DNA from 3 places in the Streptomyces liliiviolaceus genome. Region 3 is predicted to be linked to each of the others. Evidence: riboswitches for the same ligand, from Rfam matches in the RefSeq annotation. Region 3 holds a riboswitch; each other region holds the start of a gene.
What was found. A riboswitch is a leader RNA that binds a small molecule or an ion and turns the genes downstream of it on or off. The one in region 3 is predicted to bind S-adenosylmethionine.

Region 1: another riboswitch for S-adenosylmethionine. It lies ahead of thrC (threonine synthase); the one in region 3 lies ahead of J8N05_RS15665 (aminotransferase class V-fold PLP-dependent enzyme).
Region 2: another riboswitch for S-adenosylmethionine. It lies ahead of J8N05_RS27825 (glutathione S-transferase family protein); the one in region 3 lies ahead of J8N05_RS15665 (aminotransferase class V-fold PLP-dependent enzyme).

Annotation. Positions count from the first base shown of each region.
Region 1 covers NZ_JAGPYQ010000001.1:987,594-992,667, reverse strand. Annotated here, with positions in the region: gene J8N05_RS04235 (alpha,alpha-trehalose-phosphate synthase (UDP-forming)) at 1-849, opposite strand, end outside; gene J8N05_RS04230 (glucosyl-3-phosphoglycerate synthase) at 1,063-2,010, opposite strand; SAM riboswitch class I at 2,186-2,343, shown strand; gene thrC (threonine synthase) at 2,359-3,675, shown strand; gene J8N05_RS04220 (MoaD/ThiS family protein) at 3,745-4,020, shown strand; gene J8N05_RS04215 (cold-shock protein) at 4,485-4,691, shown strand; gene groL (chaperonin GroEL) at 5,049-5,074, shown strand, end outside.
Region 2 covers NZ_JAGPYQ010000001.1:6,380,902-6,385,975, forward strand. Annotated here, with positions in the region: gene J8N05_RS27815 (NtaA/DmoA family FMN-dependent monooxygenase) at 1-676, opposite strand, end outside; gene J8N05_RS27820 (LLM class flavin-dependent oxidoreductase) at 696-1,979, opposite strand; gene J8N05_RS47995 (putative leader peptide) at 2,057-2,179, opposite strand; SAM riboswitch class IV at 2,496-2,640, shown strand; gene J8N05_RS27825 (glutathione S-transferase family protein) at 2,897-3,685, shown strand; gene J8N05_RS27830 (GNAT family N-acetyltransferase) at 3,686-4,198, shown strand; gene J8N05_RS47580 (C40 family peptidase) at 4,207-5,074, opposite strand, start outside.
Region 3 covers NZ_JAGPYQ010000001.1:3,588,464-3,593,537, reverse strand. Annotated here, with positions in the region: gene J8N05_RS15685 (NYN domain-containing protein) at 1-206, opposite strand, end outside; gene J8N05_RS15680 (hypothetical protein) at 242-481, opposite strand; gene J8N05_RS15675 (rhomboid family intramembrane serine protease) at 639-1,388, shown strand; gene J8N05_RS15670 (Lrp/AsnC family transcriptional regulator) at 1,385-1,666, shown strand; gene J8N05_RS15665 (aminotransferase class V-fold PLP-dependent enzyme) at 1,717-3,096, opposite strand; SAM riboswitch class IV at 3,277-3,393, opposite strand; gene trpD (anthranilate phosphoribosyltransferase) at 3,767-4,831, opposite strand; gene qcrB (cytochrome bc1 complex cytochrome b subunit) at 4,948-5,074, opposite strand, start outside.

The DNA of each region.
Region 1 (5,074 bases), 2.6 Mb from region 3:
CTCGGTCCGGTCCACCCGCACGACGGTCTTCCGGGCGCTGCCGTCGGGCGCGGTGCCGATCTGCTCGCGCAGCGCGGCCATCCGCTCGTCGACGTCCGGGCGGTGCGAACGCTCGCGCAGGAAGTCCGCGTCGGCGCCGAGGCCGTGCACGCCGATCCGCGTGTCCGGGTCGAAGTCGTCCCCCAGTACGGCCCGACAGCACTGCGTGAACGCGTCCGCCCACCGCCGGGTGAGGAACGCGGCCCGGTCGGCGCCGAGGATGCCGTCGAGGACCTTCGCCGCGATGTCGTCCGGGAGGAGCCGGAAGTAGTCCGGCGGGGCCCACGGGGTGTGCGAGAAATGCCCGATGCGCAGGTCGGGACGGAGTTCGCGGAGCATCCGCGGCACGAGCGTCAGGTGGTAGTCCTGTACGAGGACCGCTGCGCCGTCCGCCGCCTCCTCGGCCAGTGCCTCGGCGAAGGCCCGGTTGTACGTCTCGTAGGCCGCCCACTTGCGCCGGAACTCCGCGTCGAAGACGGGTTCCAGGGGGGTCTGGTAGAGCATGTGGTGGACGAACCACAGCGCGGAGTTCGCGATGCCGTTGTACGCGGCGGCGTGGGTGTCGGCGTCGATGTCGAGCATCCGGACGCCGTCCTCGCCCACGCCCCGCCGGACGGCCTCGCGGTCGCCGTCGCCGAGGGCCGAGCAGACCCACAGGGCGCCGGCGTCGGGGCCGATGGCGGAGAGGCCCGACACGAGTCCGCCTCCGCCGCGCTTGGCCGTGAGCTCGCCGGACTCGTCCTCGGTGTACGAGACCGGGCCGCGGTTGGACGCGACGAGGACGGGGTGTGTGCCGTGGGTGGGAGCCATGACTCGAAATCTAGCCGCAGCGCTATCCGCTCAAACGTTCCCCCTGGCCGCGGCGGGAGGTCGTGGGTCACCTGGCCCCCGGTGGGGGCGTGCCGCGCAGTTCCCCGCGCCCCTAAAGACTGCGCAGTTCCCCGCGCCCCTGATGGGGGCGCGGGGAACTGCGCGAACGGCCCCCACCGGGCCGCGGACGACAATGCTCCCGCAGGCTCCCGACTAAGCCGCGCGGCGCGACACGTACTCCCTGATGTCGGTCATCGGGGGACGTTCCTCCATGTCCACCGAATGCGTTCGCGGCTCGAAACCCCGCTCCCCCCGGACGAACTGCGTCAACGACGGCCGGATCATGTGCCCGCGCGCCAGCCGGAGCTGAGCGGTCCGATAGATCGCCGCGGACATCCGCCCGAGCGCCTGCCCGTCCTGATGCCGGTGCTTGCGGACGCCCACGTCCACCTGCGCGAGGGCGTCGAGCCCGACCAGATGCAGCGAGTCGACCAGCATGCCCAGCTCCACCCCGTACCCGACGGGGAACGGAAGCCGTTCGAGGAGCGAGCGGCGGGCCGCGTACTCCCCGCCCAGCGGCTGGACGAAGCCGGCCAGCTGCGGCCAGTGCATGTTGAGCAGCGGCCGGGCCATGAGTTCGGTGACCCGGCCCCCCTGGCCCGACGCGGAGCCCAGCGGACGGTCGTACATCGCCTTGACGAGGTCGACCCCCGGATCCGTGAGCAGCGGACCGACGATCCCGGAGACGAAGTCCGCCGAGAACTCCTTCAGGTCCGCGTCGACGAAGGCCACGATGTCCCCGCGCGTGACGAGCAGCGAGCGCCACAGCACCTCGCCCTTGCCGGGGACGGCCGGGATACGGGGCAGGATCTCGTCCCGGTGCACCACCCGGGCACCCGCGGCCGCGGCGACCTCGGAGGTGCGGTCCGTCGATCCCGAGTCGATCACCACGATCTCGTCGACGAGCGGCACTCTCGCGGTCATCAGCTCACGGCGGATCACGGCGACGATCTCGCCGACGGTCTCCTCCTCGTTGAGCGCGGGCAGTACGACACTGACCGTGGAGCCCGTGGACCGCTTCGCGGCGATCAGCTTCTTGAGCGGGCGGTCCTCGACGGACCAGGAGCGCGTGCTCAGCCAGCGCTCGACGTCTTCCAGCACGTGCGGCTCTCCCTTGCGTTCATCGGGATGCGTGCGTCCCGCCGCGACGTAAACCGGTGTGACGGTCATCTCGCGGTTCGGACGGCTCTCTCCACCATCCATGCCGTCGGTTACAGTCTTGAACAACGCTGATGACCATCGCATGTCGGGGGTCGTTGCGTAGACAACTAAATACCGCTCATCCAGAGGGGCAGAGGGATACGGCCCGTTGAAGCCCCGGCAACCCTCCAGCCGGTCTCGTCCTGATCATTGTCGATCAGTGCGGCGAGGCTCCCGGCTCGGGAAGGTGCCAAATCCGTCTCATGGCGAAGTGCGTCGTGAGGAAGATGAGGAAAGGGCCTCGCCTCCATGGCTGCGCAGACAGTTGCAAGCACCACGAACTCCACCCCCTCCGCGGACTCCGCGAACGCCGTCGATCTCGGTCCGGCCGCCGCGCTCTCCTGCCGCGAGTGCGGTCACCGCGTACCGCTCGGTCCGGTCTTCGCCTGCGAGGAGTGTTTCGGCCCGCTGGAGATCGCGTACGACTTCTCCGGTTACGACACCGAGGAACTCCGCAAGCGGATCGAAGCCGGTCCCGCGAACATCTGGCGGTACGCGCCGCTGCTGCCCGTCCCCGCGGACGTGGCGGACAAGCCGAACATCAACCCGGGCTGGACCAAGCTCGTCAAGGCCGACAACCTGGCCCGTGAGCTGGGCGTCGACGCCGGCAAGCTCTTCGTGAAGGACGACTCCGGCAACCCGACGCACTCCTTCAAGGACCGTGTCGTCGCCCAGGCGCTGGAGGCCGCGCGCGCCTTCGGCTTCACCACGCTCTCCTGCTCCTCCACCGGCAACCTCGCGGGCGCGGTGGGCGCCGCCGCCGCGCGGGCCGGCTTCCGTTCCTGCGTGTTCATCCCGCACGACCTGGAGCAGGGCAAGGTCGTCATGGCCGCGGTCTACGGCGGCGAGCTCGTCGGCATCGAGGGCAACTACGACGACGTGAACCGCTTCTGCTCCGAGCTGATCGGCGACCCGGCCGGCGAGGGCTGGGGCTTCGTCAACGTCAACCTGCGGCCGTACTACGCGGAGGGCTCCAAGACCCTGGCGTACGAGATCTGTGAGCAGCTCGGCTGGCGGCTGCCGGACCAGCTGGTCGTACCGATCGCCTCCGGTTCGCAGCTGACGAAGATCGACAAGGGGCTGAAGGAGCTGATCCAGCTCGGTCTGGTCGAGGACAAGCCGTACAAGATCTTCGGTGCCCAGGCCGAGGGCTGTTCGCCGGTGTCCGTCGCCTACAAGGCCGGGCACGACGTCGTACGGCCGCAGAAGCCGGACACGATCGCGAAGTCCCTCGCCATCGGCAACCCGGCCGACGGGCCGTACGTGCTCGACATCGCCCGCCGGACGGGCGGGGCCGTGGAGGACGTGAACGACGACCAGGTCGTCGACGCGATCAAGCTGCTGGCGCGGACCGAGGGGATCTTCGCGGAGACCGCCGGCGGGGTGACGGTGGGGGTGACGAAGAAGCTGATCGAGGCCGGTCTGCTGGACCCGAGTCTGACGACCGTCGTCCTCAACACGGGGGACGGTCTGAAGACGCTGGACGCCGTCGCCTCCGACACGGGGCTGACCGCGACCATCCGCCCGAACCTCGACTCCTTCCACGAGGCTGGGCTCGGGTCCTGATCGCTGTCGCAGTTCCCCGCGCCCCCGAAGAAGGGGCGCTGTACCACAGCCCTACCTGATGGAGGTCCCGTGAGCGTCAACGTCCGTATCCCCACCATTCTGCGTACCTACACCGGTGGGCAGGCCGAAGTGGCCGCCGAAGGGGCGACCCTCGCCGAGGTCATCGCCGATCTGGAGAAGAACCACACCGGTATCGCCGCCCGCGTCCTGGACGACCAGGGCAAGCTGCGGCGGTTCGTCAACGTGTACGTGAACGACGACGACGTCCGCTTCGAGCAGGGGCTTGAGACGGCTACGCCGGACGGCGTCGGGGTCTCGATCATCCCGGCGGTCGCCGGAGGCTGAGCGCCCCGCACGGTGCCCCGTTCGGCGGCGCCGTTCGTTACCCTTGGTAATGTCGAACACGCAGAGTTCATCGAATTGCCCCCTCCGCGCCTGAAGCGGAGGGGGCAATTCTGTATGGTTGAGCGCGGTACAGTTGGGGAAGCTGCTTCGCTTCGCAAGATCGGCGCTTATGAGTTCGCGCCCGGAGCCCGACAAGAAGTAGCCAAAGTAACTGGTCATTTTGAGCCGTTTATGGCATTTACCGGGCCCGACTTGCCCTGATCCTTCGTAAATCCTTCACATATTTCCGATCAGCCGTGCCCGGAATTCTCGTCGGATTGACCTGTTGCAGACGGCAGTTGGACGGATACATTCAGCCGCGGTCGACGCGTTCCGGCGCACACCCCCAACCGTTGGGGGGTGAGGTCTGACCCGGATCCGCGAAGTGCGGGTCTGTGCAAGGGCCAGTAATAGGGGAGTTAGGCATGGCTCAGGGCACCGTCAAATGGTTCAACGCGGAGAAGGGGTACGGCTTCATCGCGGTCGACGGTGGTGCGGATGTATTCGTCCACTACAGCGCGATTCAGATGGACGGCTACCGCACCCTGGAAGAGGGTCAGCGGGTCGATTTTGAGATCTCGCAAGGCCAGAAGGGGCCGCAGGCGGACATGGTCCGTCTGGCGACCGGCTGAAGCACGCGCCGACTTACTGCAGCGACGTTCTTCTTCCGAAGGGCTCGTACCTCCCGGGTGCGGGCCCTTCGGCATGTCCGGACGCCGGGCGCGAAAGGCCGGGGGCGCCTCAAGGTCATCGGGCGCCCCTGCCTCGCACCCCCTCCCACCTGCGGATCATTGAGAGGCGCTTGCACTCGCATGGGTCGAGTGCTAATCATTGGCGTTAGCACTCTGAAGGTGAGAGTGACAACGAGGACCGGGTCAGTGAGGCCCGCAGGCCAGGTGGGGCAAGGAACCACGAGGTCTGCAGGCCGTCCGTCGCGGGCGCGGGCGCGGTCCTGGAGATTCCACCCCAGTCCGGGAGGACCACTTCACATGGCCAAGATCATCGCGTTCGACGA
Region 2 (5,074 bases), 2.8 Mb from region 3:
CGGAGTCGCCCGCCTGGAAGATCACCGGGCGGCCCTGCGGGGAGACGGGCACGTTGAACTGGCCCTCGATGTCGAAGTGCTGTCCCTGGTGGACGAAGGCTCCGGCCTTGGCGTCGCTCAGGAAGGTGCCGGTCGCCGGGTCGGCGACGATCTCGTCGCCGTGCCAGGAGTCGAAGAGTTCGTTCGCGGTGGCCAGGAACTCCTTGGCGCGGGAGTAGCGCTCGTCCTGCGGGAGGAAGCCGCCGCGGCGGAAGTTCTCGCCGGTGAAGGCGTCCCAGGACGTGACGACGTTCCAGGCGGCGCGGCCGTCGGAGAGGTGGTCGAGGCTCGCGAACTGCCGTGCCACCTCGTAGGGCTCGTTGAAGGTGGAGTTGATGGTGCCGGTGAGGCCGAGGCGTTCGGTGACGGCGGCCAGCGCGGACAGGATCGTGAAGGTGTCGGGCCGTCCGACGACGTCCAGATCGTAGATCTTGCCGCCCTGTTCGCGCAGGCGCAGGCCCTCGGCGAGGAACAGGAAGTCGAACTTGGCGCGTTCGGCGGTACGCGCGAAGTGGGCGAAGGAGCTGAACTCGATGTGGCTGCCCGCCTGGGGGTCGCTCCACACGGTGGTGTTGTTGACGCCGGGGAAGTGGGCCGCGAGGTGGATCTGCTTGAGGGGCTTGCGGGGCTCGCTCATGTTCGTGGGTCCTTCCGGCTCAGGCGGTGGTGACGGCGTCGGCGGCTGCGTCGGCCGCTACGGCTGCGGCTGCGGCGTAGCGGTTGGCCGGGCGGGCGAGCCCGAGCAGTCCGCGCAGGGTGTCGGCCTCGTACGCGTGCCGGAAGACGCCCCGGCGCTGGAGTTCGGGGACCAGGCCCCGGGTGATCGCGGGGAGGTCGTGTCCCGCGACGGCGGGGCGCAGCCGGAAGCCGGTCAGCCCGGCCTCGCCCAATTCCTGCAGCAGGTCGGCCAGTTGGGACGGGGTGCCGGTGAAGATCCGGGCGTCGCTGGTGTACGGGTACCCCGCGAGGGTGTCGAGCCGCTCCTTGCGGGCCGCGGCCTCGGCGGGGTCGTCGTCCAGGAACACGACCAGGTCACCGAAGAGGTGCAGGGGCTCGCCCGCCCGCCCGGCCGCGTCCTGTTCGGCGCGTACCGAGGCGACGATCGCCCTGGCCTGCCCGGCGTCGTGCGGGGTGACGAACCCGAGGTCGGCGCTGCGGCCCAGCAGCCGGAACGGCGCGCCGGTCACGCTCTCGTGGGCGAGCGCCCCGACGGGCGGCTGGCCCTGCGGGGGCCTGGGCGTGATCGAGGGCCCCTTGACGCTGAAGTGCGCGCCCTCGAAGTCGATGTAGTGCAGCTTCTCCCGGTCGACGAAGCGGCCGGTGGCGACGTCCCGGATCTCCGCGCCGTCCTCCCAGCTGTCCCACAGCCGCCGCACCGCTTCGACGTAGTCGGCCGCCTCGTCGAAGAGGTCGACCGTCAACTCCTGTACGGCGGGGCTCTCCAGGTCCTCGATACGGAACGACGGGACCGTACGGCGGCCGAAGTGCGCGGCCTCGTTGCGGCGGGCCGACACCTGGATCCGTACGCCGCCACGGCCGGTGCTCACATAGTCCAGCGTGGCGATGGCCTTCGATATGTGGAAGGGCTCTGTGTGGGTGGCCACCACGGTCGGCAGCAGACCTATGTGGCTGGTCAGCGGGGCGACCCGGGCGGCGATGAGGACGGCGTCGAGCCGGCCGCGGACCTGGTCGGTGCGTCCGTCGGGCTCGGTGAAGTGCGTGGACTGGAGGCCGAGGGCGTCCTCGATGGTCACGAAGTCGAGCAGACCGCGCTCGGCCTCGGTGACGAGGTCCGTCCAGTAGCCGGCGGTGAGCAGGTCCCGGGGGCGGGCCACCGGTTCGCGCCACGCGGCGGGATGCCAGCCGGCTCCGTCGAGCGCGACGGCGAGGTGCAGGGCGGAGGAGGAAGAGGGCAGGGCAGAAGAAGGTACTGACGACACGACGGGGGTGCCTTCCTGATCGACCGTGGAGGAAGCCGGCCCTCACTGCGCGGAGGGCGGGGCCGCGGAGGTACGGGTCAGGGACGACAGAGCGCGCCGGCGACGCGCAGGAGGTCGATGTGCTGCCGCGAGTACAGGCGTACGCGGCGGCGCGGGGTGAGCGTGGGGACGCGGAGGCGGGGCACGGGGCGTGGTCCCACGTGCGTCACCTCCGTTCTGCGGCTCGGCTTCCGGTCGACGCTCACAACAGTACGGGTGTTCCTTTTCTTCCGGCAGTACGGGATTTATCTCGGCGGTTCCTTGGGCGGTCGGTGCGTTGTCGTGTGCGGGTTCGGTGGGGGCTGGCCGCGCAGTTCCCCGCGCCCCTGAAGGCGGGGCTTCGCCCTCGCCCCTCTAGGGGCGCGGGGAACTGCGCGCTCAGCCCCCACCGAACCCGCACAGGCCACTGCCCACGTACTGAGACGTCGTCTCGGCATCTTGACGACACTCACTCAGCGCACAGACACTTGCGGGGACGGTCACGATTGTCAGCGCCCGTCGGACGGGGTCCCCCGTCCGTGCGGTCATCGGCCCCGGCCCGCTGACAGGCAACCCTTCCACCGCGACGGGGTGCCCCGGGTGACGACCGGGTTCCGCCGGTGCGGCGGGACAAGCGTGGTCTCGCCTCGCGCGAGCCCCGACCGGGACGGGTGGGAATTGCCCAGGAACGGCTTGACGAGGCGACTGCACATCGATCTGTTGCGCGTCTCCAGCGCTTACTAGTCCGCCGCCGGTCCACCCGGCCCCTCAGGTCCGCCCGATCCGGACCTGCCGGACCCGTGGGACCTGCCGGACGTGCACGACACAGCGCAGTCACTCCGTTTCGCCACTGGTGCCCACAAGGCGGCCAGGGCTTCCGCGATTCCCTCTGGAGAGCCATGCCCGAGACAGTTTCCCGCGGTTCGAGCACAGGTACCTTCGCCACGGCCGCCCGTACGGCCGTCACCGGCGCACCCGCCTGCGGCACGGTCCCACCGAGCGCGACCGCACGTCCGCACCGCTTCCGCGGCCGCATAGGCGTCGGCCTCGCCGGCGGCTTCTACCCGGCGCCGCACCGCTATCAGCTGTATCTGTCCGAAGGCTGTCAGCGTTCGCTGCGCGTCTCGATCACCCTCGCCCTGCTGGGACTTGAGAGCTCGACGGCCACCACCGTGCTGACCCGCCCCGCCGAGACGCCCGACGCCTTCGCCTCGCTGCGCCGGGCCTACGAGGCGACCTGGCACCACTACGACGGCCCGCTCACCGCGCCCGCGCTGTGCGACCGGTGGAGCGGACGTGTCGTCAGCAACCACACGCCCGACATCCTGCGCGACCTCACCGACCTCGCCGGTCTCCGGGACGACGAGGGGCCCGGCCTGCCCGCGCTGCGGCCCCCGGCCCTCGCCGCGGAGATCGACGCCCTGCGTGAGCTCCTCGCCCGGGACGTCACACCGGCCTCCCCGGCACACGCCCGGGCGGCGACCCTGACCCTGCTCGACCACCAACTGGCCGTCGGACCGTACGTGTTGGGGGATGCGATCACGGCTGCGGACGTGGATCTCTGGGTGGCGCTCACACACCTCGACCCGGCCGACGACGCCCTGTCCGCGTACCTCCACCTGGACCGGTACGTCCGGCGGCTCGGCCGGCACCCGGCCTTCCTCGACGGCGGGCGAACGGGCCGCTAGGTGGAGACGCACGCCGACCGGCGGGTGGCGGCGGTCCGGTGGGTGACCGAGGAGTGGGACGCCCCGGCACCGGCCCGGCTGCGGGAGCAGATGTCCGCCGAACTGGCCCCGCGCTACGCGCCGGTCGAACACCGGCGCGTCCGTGCGCCGCAGCCCGCGGCCGAGGAGATCGTCGTCACCTGGGTCGCCTACGCCGAGGGCGTGCCGGTGGCCACCGCCTCGCTGCGCAGGCTGCCCGACCGGCACGAGGTGAAGCGGGTGTTCGTGCACGCCGGCCACCGCGGCCGGGGTCTGGCGCGCGCGGCCCTCGCGGCGGTGGAGTCGACCGCGCTGGCCCTCGGCGTCGACCGGCTGTGGCTGCAGACGGGCGCGCTCCAGCCGGAGGCCCGGTCGCTCTACGCGCGGGAGGGCTGGCAGGAGGTGCGGCCGTACGCCCCGTACGACCGCAATCCGTTCAGTGTCTGCTTCACCAAGGCGCTCATGGAGCCGGCGGAGACGCCGCGGTCACGCTGAGCCCTGGTTCAGGCGGGGCGGATCACGCTGTGGATCGCCGCCTCGCCGGCCCAGTAGATCGACTCCTCGCGGATGGCGACACCCGGGCTCGGCGCGTGGATCATCATGCCGTTGCCGGTGGCGATGCCGACGTGTCCGACCTGGCCGCTGAAGAGGACCAGGTCGCCGGGCCTGATGTCCGACACGGGGACCATCGTGCCGGCGGTCGCCTGGTCCGGGACGGAACGCGGGAGCGCGACTCCGGCGACCTTCCAGGCGGCCTGCGTGAGGCTGGAGCAGTCGTACGAGCCCGGTCCCATCGAACCCCATACGCACGGCTTGCCGATCTGGGCGCGTGCGAAGTCGACGGCCCTGGCGCCCTGTCCGCCGTACCCGGGGTCGGGCGCGGCATAGACGGGCGTGCCATGGGCGGGCGTCGCATAGGCGGGAGCAGGAGCGGGAGCAGGGGCGGGTGCGGGGGCGCCGTATCCGGGGTTGGCCGCGGCCTGCATGTCGAGGGCGACTCCCGTGGCGATGGGCGTGCTGGCGTCGACGTACATGCTCGTGTCGCTCTGCCGGCCACTGGCGTACGGGGCTCCGGCGTACTGGTCGACCCCGGGGTACACGCCGTTGCCGATGCTCTGGTCGGCGGCGACACCCGCTCCCGTGCCGGGTATGCCGGGGTACATGGCCGTACCGGCGTACATGTCGGTGCCCGCGCGCATGTCCGTGCCGATGGCCGGCTGCTGCCAGGCGTCCGCGCCGGTCGCGGCCGCCCGGTGGTTCTGCGTCTGGGCCGCGGGGCCCCAGGCGCCCTCGACCGCCTGGAAGGGCTGCAGTTCCGCGACGGGTGCGGGGCGCCGGGCCGCGTGTCCGGCCAGCAGGTCGCGGGCCTGT
Region 3 (5,074 bases):
GCCATCGCGGTCCCCGCGAACTTGGCACGGCGATTGGGGGCGAACCGGGCGTACTGCCGCAGCTGTGTGGGCAGTTCGGCCACGGTCAGCCCGCCGAACCCGTCCGACACGATCTGTACGACCCTGCGGCGCACCCCGTCGGGCAGCGGACGGTCGAGCACCTCGGCGTCGCCGTCGTCCGGCTCACCGCCTGTGGTCTCCACCATCCTTCACCCCATCGTCCGTGCGGGGCCCGCTCCTGTCAGGAGCGGGCGCCCGGCCTGTCCACCAGTTCCACCTGATCCACCGCGTTGCACCAGCGGCAGCGCACGGAGTCGATGGTCTCACTGACCACGTTGCGTTCCTCGACCTTGGGTTCCCCGGCCAGGTCCAGATGCACGTACTCGACGACCTTCGACGAGCGGGTCACGTCGAATCGCGTGAGGTTGCCGCAGAGCGTGCAGCGCCACCGGGTCTCGGCCGTCGGGAGGGGAACCGTCATCGTGGCAGTCGCTCTCTTTCCGTAAGTCCTCGTGCCGCTCCGGATTCCCCGGAGCGTGTGGCTCGTAACCCTACGGCCTGGCGGGTACTCGACGCCCGTCCACCGGCAGCGGCGAGGCGCTCTGTGCGGTTCGGTCCCGTTACGTCATGCTCTGTTCATGCTCGGCAACTGGGGTGCCCCCGGCAACAGGACGGTCAGAACGGTCAGGGCGATCCGGAGCCACCCCGCTCCGGTGACCTACGGACTGATCGCGCTGTGCTGCGCGCTCTTCCTGATCGGTCCGGCCTCGGGGCTCAGTCCCTCGTACGGCACCGGTGACGAGCTTCTTTCCGCGCAGCGGGCCTATTTCGAACAGTGGGGCGTGGTGCCCGTCGAACTGTTCGAGGGAACACTGCGGGCCCTCGCCACCCCGGCCACCGCGCTGTTCGTGCACGGCAGCTGGCTGCATCTGCTGGGGAACATGCTCTTCCTCTACGTCTTCGGGGCGATGGCCGAGGAGAGGATGGGCCACTTCGAGTTCGCCCTCTTCTACCTGGGGTGCGGCTACCTCGCCCTGCTGGGGTACGCGGTCGCCCACGCCGACTCGTCGCAGACCCTCGTCGGTGCGTCGGGGGCGATCTCCGCGGTCCTCGGCGCGTTTCTGTACCTGTTCCCCAAAGCCCGGGTGACCAGTCTCTTCCCGTTCCTCTTCTTCCTCCCGCTGCGGTTCCCCGCATGGGTGGTGCTCCCGTTCTGGGTGTCCCTGCAGTGGCTGGCCGCGGGGCGCGCCTCGCAGGGCCCGGGGGTCGCCTATCTGGCGCACCTGCTGGGCTTCTCCGCCGGGTTCCTCTACGCGTGGGTGCGGTACGGGCGTCCGGCTAGAGTGAAATCCCCAGCGACGGCCACCGAGGGAGAAAACCAGCCGTGATCACCGCGATCGTGCTCATCAAGACCAGCGTGGACCGGATTCCCGAGATCGCCGAGTCGATCGCGGCGCTGGACAGCGTCAGCGAGGTGTTCTCCGTGACCGGGACGTACGACTTGATCGCCATGGTCCGGGTGAAGGCCCATGACGATCTGGCGGACGTCATCCCCGGCATGATCAGCAAGATTCCGGGCGTCGAGGGGACGGACACGCATGTGGCGTTCCGGACGTACTCGCAGCACGACCTGGAGGCGGCGTTCGCCATCGGCGGCGACAACTAGGCCCGGTCAGGGGCGCGGGGAACGGCGCAATCCTTCAGGGGCGCGGCCCGTCAGGCAGCCGGCACGCAGCGCCCGTTCTCCGTGCGGTAGTTCCAGCTCGCGCCGTTCGCCACGAGCTCCTTGACCGCTCCCACGAAACGCTCCACGTGCTCGTCGGGGGTGCCGACGCCGAAGCTGACACGGATGGCGTTCAGGGACTTCTCGCCGGGGGCGGCCTCGGGAGCACCGCACTCCCCCTGGGACTGCGGGTCGCTGCCGAGGAGTGTACGGACCAGCGGGTGGGCGCAGAAGAGACCGTCGCGGACGCCGATGCCGTACTCGGCGGAGAGCGCGGCGGCGAAGTGCGAGCTGTTCCAGCCCTCGACGACGAACGAGATGACGCCGACGCGCGGGGCGTCGTCGCCGAAGAGCGAAAGCACCCGGACCTCGGGCACCTCGGCGAGGCCCTGGCGAACCCGTGCGACGAGCTGCTGCTCACGGGCGACGAGCGAGTCGAAGCCGGCCTCGGTGAGGGCCTTGCAGGCGGAGGCGATGGAGTAGGCGCCGATGACGTTGGGCGACCCGGCCTCGTGCCGTGCGGCGCTCTCGTGCCACTCCACGTCCACACCGCCGTCCGTCCGCCGTGACACCTTCCGCGAGGCGCCTCCGCCGGCCAGGTACGGGTCGGCCTCGCGCAGCCAGTCGAAGCGTCCCGCGAGCACGCCCGAGCCGAACGGCGCGTACAGCTTGTGGCCGGAGAAGGCGACCCAGTCCACGTCCAACTCCTGTACGGAGACGGGGTGGTGGGGTGCGAGCTGGGCCGCGTCGAGCACGATACGGGCGCCGTGGGCGTGGGCGGCGGCGGCCAGTTCCCGTACGGGCCACAGTTCGCCGGTGACGTTCGAGGCACCGGTCACGCACACGAGCGCCGGACCGTACGGGTCGCGGCCGGACAGTGCCTTCTCCAGCGTCGCGACGGCCTCGCCCGGGGTGCGCGGGGCGTTGAGGTAGGTGACGCGGGCGTCCTGCCACGGCAGCAGCGAGGCGTGGTGCTCGGTCTCGAAGACGAAGACCTGGCAGTCGGCGGGCAGGGCGGCGGCGAGGAGGTTGAGCGAGTCGGTGGTGGACCGGGTGAAGACGACCTCGTCGTCGTCACGGCAGTCGAGGAACTCCGCGACGGTCCGGCGGGCGTTCTCGAAGAGATCCGTGGAGAGCTGGGAGAGATAGCCGGCCCCGCGGTGCACGCTGCCGTAGTACGGGGCGTACGCGGCCACGTCGTCCCAGACCCGCTGGAGGGCGGGGGCGCTGGCGGCGTAGTCGAGGGCGGCGTAGGTGACCTCGCCGCCGGTCACGAGCGGAACGGTGACGTCCCGGCCCAGCACGGGCAGGGACCCCGGGGCGTCGGTGTCACAGTGGGCGGTCCGGCCGGCGGCAGCGGTGGAGACAGACATGGCGAGCTCCTGTGAGAGGCAGGCGAAATCACTGTGCGGGCGGGCATGGCAGCCCGGCACAGGAAAGGTGAAAGGGGTACGCGGAAGTGGGGCTCGGCGCCCTATCGCATTCGCTTGCTCATGAAAGGCTCCCTCGAACGACCAGGACCCCTGGTGCATCTGCCCTGACGAGCGGCGAGGGGTCCGCGCTTGCCGTAGACCTCACTGCCTACGACCTGGTCTTCACCCGGGGCACCCCGCCACGGACGGAGGGTTGCCGGACAGTCGGCCGGGGCCTGTTGACTGTCACTCATGACCTGCCAGCATCATGCCACACGATGATCGGACAGCAACCCCCCTGTCCGCATACCGGGACAGCCGGATACGGGGTGACCGTCACTGCCCGGGGGCTCCGCCCCCAACCCCCCGTTGCGCAGTTCCCCGCGCCCCTAAAAACATCCCCCGGCGCCCCAAGCTACCGACGGGGCGGGGAGACGAGAGGGACACGGGGGCTTAGGGCCAGAGCCCAGAGCCCGGGGACCGGGGACCGGGGACCGGGGACCGGGGACCGGGGACCGGGGACCGGGGACCGGGGAAAAGCTGGGCGCAGCCCGCTTTTCAGGGGCGCGGGGAACTGCGCGGCCCACCCCCACCGACCCGCAGCCAACCCCGCAAACGCCAGCGCCAGCGCCTACGCGTTGGTCGCAGCCACCCACCCCTCCAGCGTCCGCAACGCCGCGCCGGAGTCGATCGCCTCCGCGGCGCGAGCCATCCCGCCGCGGATCTGCTCGGCGAGCGATCCCGGCCCCGGCGCGAGCGCCACCAGCGCCGCCGCAGAGTTCAGCAGCACAGCGTCCCGTACAGGCCCGCGCTCCCCCTGAAGCAGCCGCCGGGCGACATCCGCGTTGTACGACGCGTCAGCCCCCCGCAGCGCCTCCACGGGCACCAGCTCGATCCCCACGTCCCGCGGATCGAACGCCTCCTCGCGCACCTTGCCGTCCCGCACGACCCACACCCGGGACGTCGCCGTGGTGGTCAGCTCGTCGAGCCCGTCGTCACCGCGGAAGACGAGCGACGAGTTGCCGCGCTCCGCGAGGACCCCGGCCACGATGGGCGCCATGGGCGCGTGCGCGACTCCGACCGCCTGGGCCCGCACCCGGGCCGGATTGGTCAGCGGGCCGAGGAAGTTGAAGGTCGTCCGGATCCCCAGCTGCCCGCGCGCAGCCGCCACGTGCCGCAGCGCCGGATGAAACTTCACCGCGAAGCAGAAGGTGATCCCGGCCTCCTCGGCCACCTCGGCCACCCGCCGCGGAGTCAGCTCCAGGTTGACGCCGAGCTTTTCGAGCACGTCCGAGGCACCGGACGCGGAGGACGCGGCGCGGTTGCCGTGCTTGACGACCTTGGCACCCGTACCCGCGATGACGACGGCGGACATCGTCGAGATGTTGACGGTCTTCGCCCCGTCCCCGCCGGTGCCGACGATGTCGACGGTGTCGCCCGGCACGTCGATCACATTGGCGTGCGCGTACATCGTGCGCACCATGCCGGAGATCTCCTCGACGGTCTCGCCCTTGGCCCGCAGCGCCACCGCGAAGCCGGCGATCTGCGCGTCGGTCGCCTCGCCCCGCATGATCAGGTCCATCGCCCAGGCCGTGTCGTCGGCGCTCAGGTCGCGCCCGTCCAGCAGACCGTTCAGCAGGGCGGGCCAGGAACGGCCCGCCGCGAAGTCGCCTCCAGCGGGGGTCACAGCACTCATCTGCCGCTCCTGGGTCCGTGTTCGTGGGTGTGGGTCCACCCTATCCAGCCCCCGGGACGGCAAAGAGCCCCGTCCATGCAATGGACGGGGCTCCTGCCGTGGCGAACAGGTGGTGATCAGTGGTGGCCGTGGCCGCTCGTGATCTCCTTGTACTCCTCGGCGGTCGGCTTGGGGATCTGGCCGTCCTCACCGAAGTAGGCGGTGCTGAGCTTGGCGCGGAGCTTCTGCGGGCCCTTCACCTTG